3 regions of the Bradyrhizobium sp. CCGB20 genome follow, and region 1 is predicted to be linked to each of the others. Evidence: riboswitches for the same ligand, from Rfam matches in the RefSeq annotation. Region 1 holds a riboswitch; each other region holds the start of a gene.

The links. A riboswitch is a leader RNA that binds a small molecule or an ion and turns the genes downstream of it on or off. The one in region 1 is predicted to bind cobalamin.
Region 2: it holds a riboswitch for cobalamin, as region 1 does, so the genes downstream of both, NLM15_RS15260 (TonB-dependent receptor domain-containing protein) here and metE (5-methyltetrahydropteroyltriglutamate--homocysteine S-methyltransferase) in region 1, are expected to answer to the same signal.
Region 3: it holds a riboswitch for cobalamin, as region 1 does, so the genes downstream of both, NLM15_RS23500 (TonB-dependent siderophore receptor) here and metE (5-methyltetrahydropteroyltriglutamate--homocysteine S-methyltransferase) in region 1, are expected to answer to the same signal.

Annotation. Positions count from the first base shown of each region.
Region 1 covers NZ_JANADN010000001.1:1,673,938-1,678,074, forward strand. The annotation lists gene metE (5-methyltetrahydropteroyltriglutamate--homocysteine S-methyltransferase) at 267-2,594, opposite strand; cobalamin riboswitch at 2,692-2,916, opposite strand; gene NLM15_RS07745 (TauD/TfdA dioxygenase family protein) at 3,627-4,137, shown strand, end outside.
Region 2 covers NZ_JANADN010000001.1:3,323,713-3,327,849, reverse strand. The annotation lists gene NLM15_RS15260 (TonB-dependent receptor domain-containing protein) at 1-1,576, opposite strand, end outside; cobalamin riboswitch at 1,692-1,894, opposite strand; gene NLM15_RS15255 (histidine phosphatase family protein) at 1,967-2,539, shown strand; gene cobT (nicotinate-nucleotide--dimethylbenzimidazole phosphoribosyltransferase) at 2,546-3,598, opposite strand; gene cobF (precorrin-6A synthase (deacetylating)) at 3,609-4,137, opposite strand, start outside.
Region 3 covers NZ_JANADN010000001.1:5,082,705-5,086,841, reverse strand. The annotation lists gene NLM15_RS23515 (hypothetical protein) at 1-39, shown strand, start outside; gene NLM15_RS23510 (hypothetical protein) at 142-399, shown strand; gene NLM15_RS23505 (hypothetical protein) at 554-775, shown strand; cobalamin riboswitch at 850-1,064, shown strand; gene NLM15_RS23500 (TonB-dependent siderophore receptor) at 1,511-3,289, shown strand; gene NLM15_RS23495 (DUF6925 family protein) at 3,314-4,137, shown strand, end outside.

The DNA.
Region 1 (4,137 bases):
CACCGCGTAAGTGGGACTAGTCCAGGTGCAGCCCGATGCTTGAGGCGTGTGATGGAAAACGTCGCCGGTGACTTTTCACGAATATGCAATCTGATGTGTTATTGTTCGTACTAGCTGTCGAACACAGGGTTATCGGCATGGCCGCGGAGCCTCCGATAAACCCGTCTTCGTCGCTCCCGCCGGCGAAGCTGCTGCGGGGGCAGTTGCGGGTGGATCCGACAAGCTCCGTCGAACGAACGCGGCTCTATGGTAAGGTCACGCTGGAATCAGCAGGCCTTGCGCAGTTCGCGGGCGGCTGCGACCATGTTGGCCAGTGCCGGACGCACTTCGTCCCATTTGCGAGTCTTCAAGCCGCAATCCGGATTGATCCAGAGCTGTGAGTCCGACAGCCGTCGGCGAGCCAGCGCGATCAGATCTCCCATCTCATTGGCTTCCGGAACGCGAGGCGAGTGGATGTCATAGACGCCGGGGCCGATGTCGTTCGGGTATTTAAACGCCGTGAATGCATCAAGCAGCTCCATCTTAGAACGGGACGTTTCGATCGAGATGACATCCGCGTCCATCGCGGCAATTGCGTCGATGATGGCGTTGAACTCCGAGTAACACATGTGGGTATGGATCTGCGTTGCATCGACGACGCCGGACGAGCATATGCGGAAGCTGTCCACTGCCCAGTCCAGATAAGGCTTCCACTCGGATCGGCGGAGCGGCAAACCTTCGCGAAGCGCAGCCTCATCGATTTGGATCATGGTTGCACCGGCCTTTTCGAGGTCGGCGACTTCGTCACGGATCGCGAGCGCGATCTGTCGGCAGGCCTCGCTGCGCGGAATGTCGTCACGGACGAACGACCAATTCAGGACCGTCACGGGCCCCGTAAGGATTGCCTTCATAGGCCTTTTGGTCAACGATTGCGCGTAGCTCCACCACCGAACGGTCATCGGCTTCGGCCGGGAGACGTCACCGAACAGGATCGGAGGGCGAACATAACGAGAGCCGTAAGACTGTACCCAACCGTGCTTGGTGAACACGAATCCGGAGAGCTGCTCAGCAAAATATTGGACCATATCGTTGCGCTCGAACTCGCCGTGGACGAGCACGTCGAGCCCGATGTCTTGCTGCCAGTGGACGGCGTGAGCCGTTTCCTTCTTCAGAAAGTGTTCATACTGTACGTCTGTCAACTTCCCACTGGCATGGGCCGCGCGGGCCTTGCGAACTTCGGTCGTCTGCGGGAATGATCCGATCGTCGTCGTGGGGAAAAGGGGCAGGCCGAATCGCTTGCGCTGAATTTCGGTCCGGCTCGCAAACGCGCTATTGCGGCGGCGCATATCATCGCCAATCGTGGCCGTCCGCTGCGCGACGGCCGTGTCATGGATTTTTGAGGATACTCGGCGAGCCGTTGCCGCAAGGTCTGATTCGGCAAGCGCGGCGACATTCTCATCGCCCGCAAGCGTTTTCGCCAAGGCCGCGAGTTCCCCGATCTTCTGAACCGAGAATGCAAGCCAGCTCTTCACGTCCAAATCGAGCTCGGTCTCGAGCTCAAGGTCGATGGGGACGTGTATGAGCGAACAGGAGGGCGCCAGCTGCAGGCGATCCTTGCCGAGCCTGGCAACGACGGGCTTGAGCCGGTCCACAAGCGCCGACAGGTTGGAACGCCACACGTTGCGACCATCAATCACGCCGAGCGAAATCATAAGGTCCGCGCGGGCGCCGAATTCAATCTGATTCAATTGTTGGGGAGCGCGAACAAGATCGACGTGCAGTCCGGCCACAGGCAGCTCCAGAGCGGTCGACAGATTGTCGCCGATCGCCCCGAAATAAGTTGCAACCATGACCTTAATGCCAGGTACGTCGTCGGCGAGACGCTTATAGGCGCGCTGGAGCGCATTCCGCGTGGTCTCGTCAAGATCAATCACAAGGCACGGCTCATCAAGCTGAATCCACTCGGCTCCGCGTTTCGCTAGTTCCTTGAGTACCTCAACATAGACCGGCAGGAGGCTATCGAGCAGCGAAATCGGATCAAAAGTCAGATCGGCGCCCTTGCCAAGCTTCAGGAAGGTGACTGGTCCTACCAGAACAGGACGCGTCTGATAGCCAAGGGCTTTCGCCTCCTCATATTCCTCGATCGGCTTTCGGGAGGAGAGCCTGAAGGTCTGACCTTGATGGAATTCGGGCACCATGTAGTGATAGTTCGTATCGAACCACTTGGTCATCTCCTGCGCGGCAGAGGGGCGGGCATCATCGGCGTGGCTGCAACTCGCTTCATGATCCTCGGTTTGCGAGCCGCGCGCCATAGCGAAATAAGTCTTCAGCGAAACCGGACCGCCGTCCCAGCCATACGCTTCCGGAATGGCACCAACCATGACGCTCGTGTCGAGAACCTGATCGTAGAGTGAAAAGTCATTTGACGGGATGACGGTGACGCCAAGCGAGTTCTGACGCGCCCAATTTGCGACACGAAGACCGGCTGCAGTTTCAAGAAGCTGCTGGTTGCTGATCTTACCGGCCCAGAAGCCTTCGAGTGCCTGCTTGAGTTCGCGGCGTGGCCCGATACGTGGCATGCCGAGTGTTGCGACAGGAAGTGAGAGAATAGACATAGCTTTAACCCCATTGTTGGGGGGCAGCCATGGCGGACGCAGCAGGAGGGCTGCGAAGCGCCTGCTGCTTTAGCGTACCACCGGACACCCCGCCCGTGGACGATTATGTTGTCGGGGCAGGTCTCCTGGCTCGCAGGTCATCGCCTACATCCGGTCTTCCCGAAGCGTCTGCTTCAGTGACACGTGTGAATGCAGGCTCGCCGCTTACAGGTGCGGGGGCAGCGCCGGCATTACTTCGATCCCGAAAGGATCCAGAGCGCACCGGCTTCCCTCTTAGCTCCAGATCAGGCGAGACTGAAGAACCTCGACGCCTTCGATTATCTGTAACCTAAGGATTACGTCAACCTCATGATCACCTTTTCCGCGGCATGCTGGCAGGTATGAGGTTCTTAAGTCCGTGGCAATCAATGGTGTAAACCTCTGCGCTTGCATCAGCCCGACGAGCTTGGCCGAAAAACGCTAACCTTGCGCCGTAACGTGTTTCCTAAGCCTTGTTCGCCCCGGAGCGCTGGGGGAAGGCCATATGATCGCGTCGCCGATGGTGTTGGACCTCCGACGCTGTGAGGACGGTAACACCGATCGAACAACTCTACTCTTGGGACTTCCGATCGCATGAGATTAGCACTGCGGCTCTTTAGCGCTGAGCTTCCCATCAGGATCGATCTCACGGGCCCTCTCTCATTCCTCTATCCACCCGACTGGTGTTTTTTTGCGCGTTCGGCGCTGAACGGAGCTGCAATTTCTGCATCAATTGGCCAGCGAGTAGTAAAGCCTATGCCTCAGTCAACTACCAATGTTAGCAATTGATCCAACTGACAGATTCGGTCAATCAATAGATAAGAAACCGTCACGCAGGCCAGACCTCACCTCTTCGAGACCCCGAAGCGCGCATAAATCGGCTCCTCGGGGTCACTCGGTTTTGACGGATTGGCGCTATGCTGTCCGCAACGTGGCGTTCGACAGGTTCTATCCCAGCTGAGTAGCTTGTTCTGGCGATCGAACCGCAGATCTCTCAATTTGGAGAGTGCCGCTGTGAATGCAATGATCGTCTCGGATAGTGTCATTCCTCGCGCCGACGTCATCAAACGCGCAGCGCGCATCGGCGCAGAAATTCGAAAGGTCAAGCTCTCGGGCGATCTGCCCGACCAAACGATCGCCGCCATCAATGAGCTGTTGCTCGAGCACAAGGTTGTCTTCTTTCGCGACCAAGGACATCTCGACGACGCCGAACAGGAGCGCTTTGCTCTTCGTTTCGGAAGTCTGGCGGCTCATCCGATGCGCGGTGCCATTAATGGAACAGCGTCGATCATCGAGCTTGATTCGGCTCGCGCCGGTAGCCGAGCCGACCTGTGGCACACGGATGGAACGTTCGTCGATGCCTACCCCAAGATAGCGGTGCTGCGCGGCATTGTGATGCCATCTTTCGGTGGCGATACAGTCTGGTCAAATGCCGTCACGGATTACCTCGACCTGGCACCGCCGCTGCAACGGCTTGCGGACAAGCTCTGGGCCGTCCACAGCAATGCATTCGACTACGCAATAA
Region 2 (4,137 bases), 1.6 Mb from region 1:
CAAGGCCGGCGGAGTCGGTCGAATTGCGGTCAAGCCCGATATGCTCGACGCGCAGGCCGCCGATCAGTGCGAAGGTGCGCGTGAGCTTCAGCCGGTCCTCGAACGAGAGTGCCTCGTTGTCGATGCGGGCGATCTGCTGTTGCGTCGTGAGCAGGCCGTAATAGCCGCGGGCGGGATCGACCAGCGAGACGGAGTCGCCGGGAAAGTTCGCGGCGCCCGGCCTGACAAAGTCGAGGTAGCTTGACGACAGCGTCGTGACCAGCCGATTATCGAAGCCGGCAATATTCGTGTCCCAGGTCAGGTCGGTGATATTGCCGACCAGTCGCTGACTGTGCGCCACATAGAAGCGCTCGCGATCGACCAGGTTCGTACCGGAATTAAACGCCTCAACTTCGTTGTTGAACCACGTGCGCTCCGCACCGTAGCCATAGGCCTGGCTCTTCAACGTCAGGTCAGGCGCGAGCTTCAGCTCGAATCCGCCGCGCAGCCACACTTCCTGAGCGACGTTGCGATTGTCGAGGACGTTGTAATTGGTGTTGAAGGTGCGGTCGTCGATGGTGACCGCGCCGAGATTTGTTTTGTTGTAGTTCGAGATATAATTTCCGGAGACAATCCCCGTCGTCGCATGCGAGCCACTGAAGGCGATCGGCACCAGCGGCGCGCCCCAATAGGCCTTCGAGCGGTCCTCGCGATACTCGATCGCGCCCCAGATCTTGAGGCTGTCGGAGATGCGGTAGTTGAGCTGGCCCGACACGTCGAACGTCTTGGTGTTGGTGTCGTCGGCAAAGCCGTTGAGCGAGGAACGGCTGATATCGAAGCGGTAGTCGAGGCCCTGCACATTGGTGCTGCCGCCGGAGCCGTAGTGCGCGCGAAAAGAATTCAGCGAGTCCCAGGAAAAATCGGCTTCGTTGCGGACCGGTCCCGTATGCGGCGTCTTGGTGACGAAATTGATCGCGCCGCCGGCAGCACCTTCGCCCGACATCACTGAGGCCGGACCTTTCACGAATTCCACGGCTTCGAGATTGGCCGTGTCCGTGATCCGCGATGTCATATTCTGCGGACCGATCTTGATGCCATTGTAGAGCGTGTTGATCTGGCTGTTGGTGAAGCCGCGCATCGAGAACGCCGCGGGCTCGGCCGGATTGTCGCCGGACGTGACGCCGACGGCGCCCTGTGCCGTCTCGGACACGGTGCGATAGCCCTGCTCGCGCATGGTCTCCGACGAGATCACTTCAACGGTTGCGGGGATTTCGTGCACGGTCAGGCCGAGCCGCGAGGCGCTTTCGGCAACCACATTGGTATTGAGCGGCGTCTGCGCCGTCGCGGCAGGCACGACAGGCTTGGACGCGGCCGCCGCGGCAGTGGACCTGCGCGTTGGCGCGCGGCGTGCGCTCTGGGCTTCGCGACTCGCTGGCTTCGCTTGCTTGCGGGGTTGGGCGGGCGACACCTCGACCGGTGGCAGCGGTTCACGGGCCTGCTGCGCCAGGGCGGCGGGCATATCAGCGGATACAAACGAGGTGAGCGCGGCGGAGGCGAGCAGGAAATGGCGCGGTCGTACAAGACGGATGGAAGACACGGTTTGGAACCTCGGTATGACGTCAGTGGCACGTCACAGCGAACCAAGGTCCCATCTTTGGGCTTTCAGCCGTCCGATGAAGCCGAATGTCTGTACTCCCCGACCGACATCTTCGCGTGTGACCACGGCTGACGGCAGGTCTCCTGGCTCGCGGGTCAATACCTTGCGTCGCCTTCCCGGGACCGAGATACCCAGTGGCTCGTGATGCAAGATTCGCCGCTTACAGTTGCGGGGGCAGCCGCGGCATTGGGGACAATTTCCCCGCACCGCATTCCCTTTTCATCCCCTCGCGGGGAAACCGTCGCGAGCATCTAGGATTACGATCCAGACAGAGTCAATGTACAAGCTGCGGCGTTATTGCCACAGCGACCAACTTCCTTGGAGACGAGCATGGAAGGCGAGACCTTCCTCTGGCTGATACGTCATGCGCCCGTCGACGGCATCGCGGGGACCATCCACGCAGCCGACGCGCCGGCCGATCTCGGCGACCGCGCGCAACTGGAGATGCTGCGGCAGAGACTGCCGCGGGATGCTGCGTGCTTTGCGAGCCCGGCACGACGCACGGTTGAGACGGCGCGCGCGCTGGGGCTCGAACCTGTGCGACTGACCGAATTCAGCGAGCAGGATTTTGGCGACTGGACCGGCCGGCGCCATGACGAGCTCGCCGCCACCGGTGGCGAGGCCTATGCGCAGTTCTGGAGTGCGCCGGCGCATGGACGGCCGCCGGGCGGCGAAAGCTTCGAGGATCAGGTCGCGCGCGTCCGGCTGGGTCTGTCGCGGGTCGGAGCCGGATCAGCAGCGCTCGTCGTGCACTCCGGCACGATCCGCGCCGCACTCTGCATCGCACTGGATCTGACACCCCAAGCGGCCCTGCGCTTCGTGATCGACCCGCTGTCGCTGACCCGGATCGATCGGCTCGCGACCGGCTGGCGCGTCGTCTTCGTCAATCAGCGCGCGGCTTGAGCCGGATCAGCCAGGGCGATCCGGCACATTGGCCTGCGCGAAGGTCGCCATGCCGTTGTGCAGGCTGCACGCGAGCCGCACCAGCGGCAGCGCGATGGCCGCCCCCGATCCTTCGCCGAGCCTGAGATCGAGGCTGATCAGCGGCTGCACATTCAGGGCACGCAGCACCAGCCGGTGCCCCTGCTCCGCCGATTGATGCGACGGCAGCAGGAACGGCTGGCACGACGGGTTCAGCCGCACGGCCGCAAGCGCTGCCACCGATACGATGAAGCCGTCGATCAGCACGGGGATGCGGCGCTGCGCGGCCGCAATGATGGCACCGCAGATCGCCGCAATCTCGAGGCCGCCGACGGCGCACAGGATCTTTTCGGGCGGAGCACTTGCGATGCCATGATGCGCGATCGCAGCGTCGATCACGCGCGCCTTGTGCGCGCGGCCGGCCGCGTCGACGCCGGTACCGCTGCCCGCGACCTCCTCGGCACTCATGCCGAGCAGGCTCGCCGCAATCGCCGCCGCCGTCGTGGTATTGCCGATGCCCATCTCGCCGAAGATCAGGAGATCGGGCTGATGGGCCTCCGCGCGCGCGACGGCGCGCTGGCCGGCTTCGAAGGCGAATGCCAGCTCCGCAGCGGTGAGTGCAGCTTCCACGCTGAAATCGCGCGTGCCGCTGCGCGGCTTGTCGATGACGATTCCCGCCATCGCCTCCTGCGCCAGCGTGCCGGCGTCGACGATTTCCAGGCTGGAGCCAAGGTCACGCGCCAGCACCGAGATCGCGGCGCCGCCCGAGGCAAAGTTCGCCATCATCGCGATGGTCACTTCCTGCGGATAGGCCGACACGCCCTGCGCGACGATGCCGTGGTCGCCGGCGAAGACGATGATCGGGACGCGCGCGGCACGCGGTTGCCCGGTCGCCTGCAGGCCCGCAAGCTCGATCGCGAGCTGCTCGAGCCGGCCGAGCGCGCCGGCCGGCTTTGTCAGCTGCGCCTGCCGCGCGACCGCCGCCTCGCGATGGACCGCGGAGATCTCGGGGCACTTCTTGTAGACCCATTCGGGGAGCATGCTGCCTCGCTTACGGCCTGCGCTTGAGAATGTAGCTGTCCATGATCCAGCCGTGCCGCTCGCGCGCATCCTGTCGCGCAGCGACGATGCGCGGACCGACCTCGGCGAGTACACCGGACATGACGATCTGATCGGGCATGCCGAGATAGGCGCCCCACCAGATGTAAAGCCCGGCTGGATCGAGCGACTGGAACGCCGTGCCGCCGTCGAGCATCACAACCACGGTATCGACGCCTGCCGGCCAGCCGCCCTCGCGCAGGCGACGCCCTGTCGTGACCAGGAACGGCTCGCCAATGTCGTTGAGCGGCAGCGCATGCGCCGCGCACAGCGCCTGAATCGAGGTGATGCCGGGCACGACCTCGATCTCAGGCAGGGGATTGAGCCGCCGCGCAATGCGCAGCGAGGAATCATAGAGCGAGGGATCGCCCCAGATCAGCAGCGCAACCTTGCCTTCGCTTCCCAGATGATCCGCGATCGTCTGCGACCAGGCCGCCGCAACGGCATCGTGCCAATCATCCACGCCCTTGCGGTAGTCCGCG
Region 3 (4,137 bases), 3.4 Mb from region 1:
ACCTGCACCACGTCATGCACCCTCAAGGGCGCCCACTGAGCGGCGGAGGTTCCTGGAGCCGGGACTGACGGTGCTCGGGCACCGGAACGATTCACAAGGGTTAATCATTGAAGGGATGGGCAGGACGCGGAGTCCTATGGAATGGGTATGCTCGATCCCGGTCGGTTCCTGGTGTCGTGCTCGCATTGCAATGCATGGCCGATGGCGGCCAACGTAAAGCGTGCGAGCTGGTCGGCCTCGCCGCACGAGGTCCGCTTCGTATGCCCGCGCTGCCGCCGCGAGGAGACCGCCATCATCTCCGCCTCGGGTGAGCTGACCCCGATCCGGCGCATCGACGTCCCGCCGCGCGACGTCACCGCGGCCTGGGCGCAGGCCCAGCGGCCAAGAGGGCGGGCATAGCCCGCCCGTCACAGCGCAGAGGGCGCGCGTAGCCCGCCCGTCACGATAGGACAAGGGCGGGCGTAGTCGGTTCTGCAAAGGCCCGGTGCCGTTTTGGAACCCGGCCGACCGCCAGGAGTTTTAGCCCGACATCAAACGCATCAAGGTCCTGCGAATGATCAGCGAGCATTTCGACACCCGCACACGGATCAACATGAAGCTGGCGCTGGATCGGGTCTGCCGCAATCGCCCGGTCGGCGAGGACCACGACTTCCGCAGGTCCGTTGCCGAACACATCATCCGATGCGCGCTCACGGGCCGCACCGGCATCGGCCAGCTCGTCGATGCCGGCGAGCGGGCGATGATCAGCACGCGTCAGCAGCGGGAGCCGACCTGATTGCGCCAGGTCAACCTGCGCGCGGTGCTGCGACGATCATGCAATCAGCCGATTGACTCACCGCTCCAACGACCCGTAAATTGGAACCTGACGGTTCTCCTCACGGAGATCAAAAGGGAACGTTGTGCGGGATTGTCCCAACGCCGGGATATTCTCAATGCAGCGGCTGCCCCCGCAACTGTAAGCGGTGAATCTTTCGTCATATGCCACTGGGAATCTCGGTCCTGGGAAGGCGACGTAAGGTATCGACCCGCGAGCCAGGAGACCTGCCGTCAGCCGTGGTCACACGCGAAGATGTCGGTCGGGGAGTACAGACATTAGCTTCACCGGAGCAATCGATCGCTCCGTGAAACCTCGTTCGCTGTGACGTGCCACTGACGTCATACCGAGGTTACAAGAGTGTCCCGTATTGTCTCTGCCGCCAGGCGCCTCAGCGCCGGCCTCTTCACGTCTGTTTTCCTGTATTCGTTCAATCCTTCCGCCGCGTTCGCCCAACAATCGGCATCGCCCAATCTGCTGCCCCCGGTCGAGGTCGGGCCATCCGAGCGTACGGCCAGGCCACCGGTCGTACGACATGCGCCTGACAAGCCCGAGCGCAGGCGTGTCGTTCGAGCGCTGAGACCGGAGCCGCCGGTATCGCCCCCCGTTGCCGGTGTATCCGCTGCCAATCTGTTTCCAACCGTCGTTGTCAGTCCAACGGGCATTGTCACTCCGACCAATCTGGTCTCGAGCTCGATGACCGTCCTGACCGCCGGGGATATGGAGCGCGATCAGCGCCGGACTGCGTCCGATGCGCTCAGCGCCGTTCCCGGGCTCAACCTCGTCCAGACCGGCGGACCGGGCGGACAGACGTCGGTCTTCATGCGCGGAACGAACTCCAATCACACCAAGGTCCTGATCGACGGTATCGACGTCAGTGATCCCGGCAATCCGAACCGATCGTTCGACTTCGGCCAGTTGTTGACCTCCGACATTCAGCAGATCGAAGTCCTGCGCGGCCCGCAGGGTGGTCTCTACGGCGCGGATGCGCTGGGGGGCGTGATTTCCATCGTGACCAAAAAGGGTGATGGTCCCGCTCGCGCGACCGGCTCGGTCGAGGGAGGCTCGTTCGGGACGTTCAATCAGACGGCAGGTCTGAGCGGGTCACAGGACCACTTCAACTATGCCTTCAACGTCGCGCATTTTCGCGCAAGCGACGTGCCGGTGACGCCTGTCGAACTGCTGCCGCCGGGCCAGAAGGCGATCGGCAATTCCTACGACAACATGACCTATTCGACCAAGCTCGGCGCCGATGTCAGCGAAAACCTGACGCTCAATGGCGTCGCGCGCTACACCGACGCCACGCTGCGCTTCACGGGAGACACGTTTGATCCCGTAACACTTGCCAGCTTTCCCGCCGCCGCGCAAAGCACGCAGACCGTGCACCAGCTGTTCACGCGCGGCGAGGCGGTCTGGTCCGTTCTCGACGACCGGATGAAGAGCTATTTCGGCGTCAACTACACCAACCACTGGAACCACAACATTTCGCCGGGCGATGCGATGCCGACCATCACCACCGGCGATCGGGTCAAATACGATTGGCACACCACCACACGGCTCGCGCCCAACAACAATGTCATCATCGGCGCCGAGCATGAGACCGAAACGCTGCAAACGGCGACGGTCTCCGCCCAGAACGTCAACAAGGCAGGATATGTGGAGTTGCAGTCCCAGTTCGTGGACCGCGTCTTCTTCACGGCCAATGTCCGGCAGGACGACAACGAGCGGTTCGGCGAGCACCCGACCTTTCGCCTGACGTCAGCCGTGATCGTGCCGGTCACGGACACGAAGTTCAGGGGAAGCTACGGCACGGGATTCAAGGCGCCAACGCTCAACCAGCTTTACGTCAGCTTTCCTGCGTTCTTCTTCTTTGCGAATCCCAACCTCAAACCCGAAGAAAGCGTTGGATACGACGCAGGCTTCGAGCAGCCCTTGTTCAATGATCGCGTTCGCTTCGGGTCGACCTACTTCCGCAACAACATCACGGACCTGATCCAGAGCACGTTCGATCCCGTGACATTCACGAGCACCAACACGAATATCGGCAAGGCCATCACGGAAGGCACGGAAAGCTTCGTCGCCGCCGCAATCACCGACCGGCTCCGCGTTCGTGCCGATTACACTTTTACCCGCGCCGTCGATGCGACGGCGGGACTGGAGCTGCTGAGGCGTCCGAAGGAGAAGTGGAGCGCGAATGTCATCTGGAATCCGATCGATCCGCTCACGCTGTCCGCGACCGTGCTGCACGTCGGAAGTTTCGTGGACGGCAACCGCGACTTCAGCATTCCGCGTCTGCTGGCGCCGGCCTACACTGTCGTCAATGTGGCCGCCGAATATCTGGTCACCGATCAGATCAAGGTATTTGGCCGGGTCGATAATCTCGCCAATGTGCGCTACCAAAATCCGACAGGCTTTCTACAGCCGGGACTCGGCGTCTATGGCGGCATTCGCCTTGCGAATTACGACGTCAGATAGCGGGACTCCGGAGGAAGCGATCTCATGACGACAGCCGATCCGATCATGGACTTGCTTGCAGGTCAGCTTGCCGATGCCGAGGCGGGTTGGAGCATCGGTACGTTCGGGGCCATTGCCGAGTTCACGCGCGAGCTCGGCGATGCCTTGGACACGGAGCGGTCTCGCAACGGGATCAGCGTTGTGACGGAGAAGGGTGGGATACGCATCGCCTCCCACCCCGACCTGCGCCTCATCGCGTCGGAATCGCCGACCACCGAAAGCTGGAGTCACCGCGTCGCGATGTGTCTTCCGCATGAAGCGGGCATCATGAGTGGCCGCACGGTGCTGACGGAAATCGGTCCTGATCGCGCAGCGCTGCGCCATCGGGATCGCAACGGCATCCTGTTCGACCTTGGCCTTGGAGCATTGCAGATCGACGCCTGCATCCGGACCGGCGAGGCGGATGTCGTCGCCGCGCTCAGGAGCCGTGCGGGGCAATCCGTGTTCGCGCCGGATAGCGATGCCATGCGGGTCATCCTCGCCGCCAATCCGCATCGCGTCTTCATCAGCCGGATCGGGCGGGCCGAAGTGTTCCAGCCGATCCCGCCACCGGGCGGCAAAAGCCCTGATGGTCCGCACACGCACGTCCTGCCAAAGCTGCTCGCGCATCGCCGCACCCATGCTGCGACCGAGCCGCTGCCTGATGGCTGGATCCCCTGTGCGCATCTTTATCCGGCCCATCCGCTGCGCGATCAACTCGGCCGCCAGCACCCGTTTCGGCCGGATCAGCACGCAGCTTTCCAGGCCCTGCTCGAACGCTACGGGCTGCCGGAGCTGACGGCGCTCAAAAGCAACGTAATCGGAGCCGT